Linked DNA regions of Spirulina subsalsa PCC 9445. The protein of the gene in region 2 interacts with the protein of the main gene of each other region in a pairwise test. Links are inferred from orthologs where the notes say so. Each region holds a gene or a part of one and is shown on either strand. Other genes may lie near its edges.

Region 1 (3,285 bases), 920 kb from region 2 along the record:
CACCACCCCCCAACCCGGTTGGCGCAAATAAAACTTATGTAACCCCACCAGAGGAACCACCATCGGCATCACCGCCCCCACCAACGCCAACAACACCGCAACCTTTTGATTTCTGGGTTGTTGCCCAAGACTCTCTAACACAGAAACCCCCTTATTTCTTCTGGCTTGCGACTCACACCTTCCCCCCCTTGACGGATACGGAAAACCGAATTGTCCCCAGACTTTGCTCTGCTTTAAAATATTCTCTAGAGAGACTCTTTAAAAAAAGTCATTCGGTAAACCCACTATAACAACCAACGCAGAGGAATCATGGGATTTTTTGAATCCGAAGTTGTGCAACAAGAAGCCAAACAACTCTTTGAAGATTACCAGTCCTTGATCCAACTCGGCAGCGAGTACGGCAAATTTGACCGCGAGGGCAAAAAAATCTTCATTGAGCGGATGGAAGCCCTGATGGAACGCTACCGCATTTTCATGAAACGCTTTGAACTCTCCGAAGACTTCATGGCACAAATGACCGTTCAACAACTCAAAACCCAACTCGGTCAATTTGGCATCACCCCCCAACAAATGTTTGATCAAATGCACCTCACCCTAGAGCGCATGAAATCCGAAATTGAGCAATGATAAAACCCGCCCCACAGAGCAGCCTTTTCTGCTCCGTTCTAGCGGGTTTTCACTTTAACCCCCAGAATCCTACTGAGGACGACGGAATTGAGAAGCCGCCGGAAACTGCTTCACCGGCTCATTCCTCAGTGCTTCCAACATAAAATCACGCCAAATCGGTGCCGCATAACCGCCCCCCGTTACCCCTTTCCCCAAAGGACGGAAATTATCGTTACCAATCCAGACCGCCGTCGAGAGTTGGGGAACATAGCCCACAAACCACACATCCCGCTCGGCGGAAGTTGTTCCGGTTTTCCCGGCGGCTGGGCGGCCAATATTCGCCGCCGTCCCCGTTCCCCCTTCAATGACTCCCTTTAAGACAGCATTCAAAGAAGCTGTTGCCCAAGGATCTAACACTAATTGGGGATTAGGCGTATTATCTAAAATCACATTACCCCGGCTATCCGTCACCCGTACCATAATCGTGGGTTCTGAGTGCCAGCCTGTACTGGCAAAAGTGGCATAAGACCCCGCCATTTCCAAGGGAGTGACCCCAATCGCCCCCAGAGGCAGAGAAACCACCGGATCCAAGGGGCTTTTAATGCCCAAGGTACGACAAACTTCAATCACATTCTTCAAGCCCACCATTTGACCCAACTTCACCGCCGGGACGTTGCGAGATTGGATCAAAGAATCCCGTAAGCTCATCGGTCCAGCAAAACCACCGCCGTAGTTTCTCGGGGAATAGTAAGCCGCACCATCCCGATAACGAACTGGACTATCATCTACTACAGAATAAGGAGTAAACTTGCCACTGGCAAAAGCCGCATAGTACACATAGGGCTTAAAGGCCGACCCCGGCTGACGCAGAGACTGAATCGCCCGGTTAAACTGACTTTCCCGGTAGTTCACCCCCCCGACCAATGCTTTGACAAAGTGGGTGCGAGGGTCTACAGCCACCAAAGCCACTTGGTCGGCATAGAGTCCACGACCTCTTAAACGACGGTGAGCGGTGGCGACCTTTTCCTCCGCCATTTTCTGAAAGTTGTAGTCTACTGTCGTTTGAACCCGCATTCCCCCTTGTAAAACTGCATCTTGACCAAAGCGCTGCTGAAGTTCACTAATCACCGCTTCTGTCACATAGGGCAGTTCACTGGCTTTCCAAGCCGTGGGACGACTCACTAACAAGGGTTCGGCTCGGGCGGCGGTTTCTTCTTCCGGGGTAATCCAGCCCAATTCCCGCATCCGGGTTAAAACCATCCCTTGACGGCGTTTGGTTTCCTTATAGTTAATAAAGGGGCTGTAATCTTCTGGGGCTTGAATTAACCCCGCCATAACGGCCGCTTCAGCCAGGTTAATCTCTGAGGCGGATTTCCCGAAGAAACTCTGGGCGGCCGTTTCTGCACCGTAACTGTTATGACCCCAATAGATGGTATTGAGGTACATTTCTAGAATTTGGTCTTTGGTAAAAATCTGTTCGACCCGAATGGCTAAGACCGCTTCTGCCAGTTTCCGGCTGACGGTTCTTTCCCGGGAGAGAAAGAGGTTTTTCACCAACTGCATGGTGATCGTTGACCCCCCTTCTACAACCGAACCTTGCCGCCAGTTGGCCACTAATGCCCGGGCAATACTGTTCGGGTTGATTCCTTCATGAACATAAAAATGACTGTCTTCAATCGCTAAAACAGCACGCTTGAGTTCAGGTGAGATTTCATCGAGTTTAACCACACTTCGGTTATACTCGCCGTGCAGACTGTCTAGTAACTTGCCTTTAATATCGTAAATATAGGTGGTTTCGGTGGGAACATAATTCCGAAGCACCCTCACATCGGGTAAATTCCGAAAACTGACCGCTAGCCCCACGAGGCCGCCTGCCACAATTGAACTGGTCAGCATGGTGATCCCAATTAATGTCCCTCCAGCCACTTTGGCTGTGCCTAGGGCAAAGTCTAGGCCAGGAGTTCTAGGGATTCGTTTTTCTGGTTTTTGTCGAACAGTGCTGGTCGCCACGGTGATTTCACTTCCTCACTCAAAAAAAAGATTAAACGCTCTGAGGAGAGACAGAACTTTACAATTGGTCTAGGCAGTTATCTATGAAAGTTTAGCTTATTGTTAAACAATCTTGGGTCAGAGAGCATTTTTTATATTGTGCCAATTTAACAAATTTAGGCTGGGACAATATGGTTTAAATGTACCATTATTGGGCTGGGTGTTTTTGACACTATATAATACGAACCGCAACAATTTATGATCAAGGGGGGGAATTTTAATCCTCTCGGCTTGAATTGGGACTTTTAGACTGTACATTAACATGACATTGGATTTTTTGACTTCAGACCTGAATTGGCTAGAACGGGGAACCCATGAAATTTTCCCCAATCAGCCCAATTCTGGGGAAATTGAGGAAAATTTAGCTTTATTCCTAAGTAAAGTTGATCGGCCATTGCGGGTCAAGTTGGGAATTGACCCCACGGGGGCGGATCTCCATTTAGGACATAGTATTCCTTTCCGCAAGTTAAGAGCGTTTCAGGACGCAGGTCATACCGCCGTGGTTATTATTGGAGATTTTACCGCACAGATTGGGGATCCGACAGGAAAATCTGAGGTGCGCCGCCAGTTAACACCAGAGGAAGTCAAGGCTAATGCTCAGACCTATTTAGACCAATTGCGTCCGGTGTT
Region 2 (3,216 bases):
GGGAGCAGGGGAATAGTGAATAGCTAAAACTCTTGAGTATTGCCTTTTCCCGACTCCCGACTCCCGACTCCCGACTTGCGCCCCTAAACGCCCTCCTCTTGATAAAAGGCGATCGCACTATTGCCATAAACCTTTTGTCGTGTGAGGGTGAGTTGCTGCACTTGGGGGGGAGGAGTCCAGAAATGGGGTTCGTATTCGGCCGCCATTATCCCATCCGGGGCCAGTAAGTGGAATGATGCGATCGCCTCTAAGGTCGGTTGATAGAGATCACTGGCATAGGGTGGGTCAAAATAAATACAATCAAACACCTGTCCCGCCAAACCGGGGAGTTTTTGGCGAACATCTCCACAGATCACTTGATACTCTTGCTCCCCCTGGGCGAACTGTTGCCAATTTTCCCCCATCACTCGGCAGGCCTTCCCCCACTTTTCAATCCCCACCACCCACCCGGCCCCTCGACAGAGGGCTTCTGCCCCCATCGAACCATTGCCCCCACAGAGATCCAGCCATCGACATCCTTCGAGGCGATCGCGCCACATATTAAACAAAGCCTCCCGCACCTTCGCCGGAGTCGGGCGCACATCACGCCCCGGCAGGGTTTTCAACGGTCGATTCCCATAAATTCGCATGGGGAGAACTCCCTTTAGGGCTGAGGATTATTCTTTTGCCGGAAATAGGCCTCCATGACCTGAGCCACCATCGGCCCCGCCACCGAACCCCCACCGCCCCCAGAATGTTCGGCAAAGGCCACCACGACAATTTCCGGCTTGTCAAAGGGTGCATAGGCCCCAAACCAAGCATGGGCTTTCCCCGGAGGAGCTTCCGCCGTGCCGCTCTTTCCGGCGGGTGTAGGAATCCCCTCACTTTGTAAAGCTCCCCCCGTTCCATTGGTGACAACCGCCCGCAGGGATTTCTGTAAAATATCAAGGGTTGAGGGTTTCAGATTTAAAGACTCTCGCCAATCCGAATTACTCTTACTGGGATCTTCCACTAAATGGGGTCGCACCCGATAGCCTCCATTCGCCGGAACAGCAAACATGACCGCCACTTGTAGAGGAGTCGCTTGGGTGAACCCTTGACCAATAGACATATTGATCGTATCCCCGACCGTCCACTCCCAGTTAAATTGCCTGCGTTTCCAAGCATCATCCGCAATCAGACCTGGAGCCTCAGATTTTAACTCAATCCCTGTTCTATCTCCAAAACCGTAACGACGGGCCCAGTCGATTAAGACCTCACCCCCTACCCCGCGACCGATTTGGCCGTGGAAGGTGTTACTACTCCAAGCCATCGCCCCGACATAGCCCATCGGTCCAAAACCGGCGCGATTCCATTCGCCTAATGCCATACCCCCCACTCGTAAATAGGCAAAAGTGGGGAGGATAGTACTGGGGGGATATTTGCCCGATTCCAGCCCCGCTGTGGCCGTCACGACTTTAAAGGTAGAAGCGGGAGGAAAACCCCGCAACGCCCGGTTAACAAAGGGATTGCCTTGACCTTGCAGTTTTTGCCAGGTTTCCGGGGTAATGCGGGAGGAGAAAATATTGGGGTCAAAGGTGGGAAAACTGGCCATAGCCAGCACGGCTCCATTATTGGGGTCAATGGCTACCACCGCCCCTCGACGGCTGCCTAGAGCTTGTTCGGCGGCTTTCTGAAGTTCTAAATCGAGGGTAATGGTGACATCCCTTCCGGCTTTGGCCTGTTTCTGCCCCAAAATCTGCACCACTTGACCCGCGCCGTTGACTTCCACTTGTTGTCCGCCCCACTCCCCGCGCAGCAGATGCTCATAGGCTTCTTCTACGCCCATTTGTCCCACAATATCCCCCAGACGGTAGCCGTCTTTGCGGCGTTGGGCGAGTTCTTCGGCGTTGAGTTCTCCGGTATAACCCAGAATGTGGGCGCCGACTTGTTTGTTGGGGTAATTGCGAATATGTTCAATATCCACATCCACGCCTTGTAATTCGGCACTGTATTCTTTAATGGCGGTAATTTGAGCTTCCGTTAAGTCTCGACCCACGGCTACCCGAGTGGGTGAGTTGTAGCCTGCATCTTCTACGGGGGTGCGAATGTCGGCCTCGGGAATTTTAAGGATTTGGGAAAGGCGTTTAACGGTTTGATCCCAAGTGTCGTATTTTTGGGCGAGGGGCCACACATAGGCCGTGTGAGCGAGGCGACTGCTGGCGAGGATGCGGCCTTTGCGGTCGAAAATGGTGCCACGGACGGGTTGCTTGGGAATGAGGCGAATGCGATTATTTTCGGCGAGTTCTTTGTTGCGATCGCCTTCGACTAACTGAAGGTAAGCTAAACGAGAACCAATGCCCCCTAACAGTAAGAGGCTAATCATTAGCATAATAAAGACAGACTGATATTGCCGCCCAACAGTGCGGGAGGTTTGTTTGGGTCCGACTTTGGACGCAGGTTGAACGGTGGTGGGATGAACGGCTCGCATCATGGGTTATTCGTCTTTCCTCTATTAGCCAATAAAATAGCAAATAACTCAGAGGTTGTACTCAAAGTGGGGATAAACAATCTGGAATGGATTCTACTCTAATCAAAACACAAATTTCGACAAATGAGGGCGCGGAATCCCTCGATGTTGAATTACGGCAGTTGTTCAAGGTGTTTGACGGGGAACCCGCCGTCAATGGGGTCAACCTCCAAGTTCGTCAGGGGGAGTTTTTTAGTATTCTCGGCCCTTCGGGTTGTGGTAAAACTACCCTGTTACGCATGATTGCAGGCTTTGAGACTCCCTCGGCCGGGGAGGTCTTGATTCAATCTCAACTCATGAATCGCATCCCGCCCTATCGTCGTCCGGTGAATACGGTGTTCCAAAGTTACGCTTTATTTAATCACCTCACCGTTGCAGAAAATATTGCCTTTGGTTTAAAAATCAGAAAAGTTCCTCGGACTGAACGGGAAGAACAAGTTAAGGTGGCTTTAGCGGGAGTCCAGATGGAAAAATTTGCCCAACGCTATCCGAATCAACTCTCCGGGGGACAACGGCAGCGCGTGGCCTTAGCCCGGGCCTTGGTCAATCGTCCGGCCGTGGTGTTATTAGATGAACCCCTTGGGGCCTTAGACCTTAAATTGCGTAAGGAGATGCAGGTGGAACTGTCTCGACTCCATCGGGAATTAGGGTTAACCTTTGTCATGGTGACTCATGATCAGGAGGAGGCGTTATCGTTATCGGATCGAATTGCTGTAGTCCGGGCGGGT

Evidence for each region.
Region 1: the proteins of mrdA (region 2) and SPI9445_RS0106515 interact in binary tests that used the Escherichia coli proteins (3 or more experiments, as listed by UniProt). The link is inferred for Spirulina subsalsa PCC 9445 from one-to-one orthologs.

The regions. Positions count from the first base shown.
Region 1 is NZ_JH980292.1:1,375,532-1,378,816, forward strand. Bases 138-3,101 are described here. They hold SPI9445_RS0106515 (transglycosylase domain-containing protein), read right to left. Parts: upstream 2,578-3,101; coding sequence 697-2,577; downstream 138-696. Other genes in these bases: SPI9445_RS0106505 (NINE protein), read right to left, coding at 138-141; SPI9445_RS0106510 (DUF1825 family protein), read left to right, coding at 310-627; tyrS (tyrosine--tRNA ligase), read left to right, coding at 2,918-3,101. Outside these bases: more of SPI9445_RS0106505, read right to left, coding at 1-137; more of tyrS, read left to right, coding at 3,102-3,285. UniProt on the Escherichia coli protein: Cell wall formation. Synthesis of cross-linked peptidoglycan from the lipid intermediates.
Region 2 is NZ_JH980292.1:459,759-462,974, reverse strand. The notes cover bases 49-2,943. They hold mrdA (penicillin-binding protein 2), read right to left. Parts: upstream 2,453-2,943; coding sequence 644-2,452; downstream 49-643. Other genes in these bases: SPI9445_RS0102510 (ABC transporter ATP-binding protein), read left to right, coding at 2,536-2,943; rsmD (16S rRNA (guanine(966)-N(2))-methyltransferase RsmD), read right to left, coding at 84-629. Also shown: more of SPI9445_RS0102510, read left to right, coding at 2,944-3,216. UniProt on the Escherichia coli protein: Catalyzes cross-linking of the peptidoglycan cell wall. Responsible for the determination of the rod shape of the cell. Is probably required for lateral peptidoglycan synthesis and maintenance of the correct diameter during lateral and centripetal growth.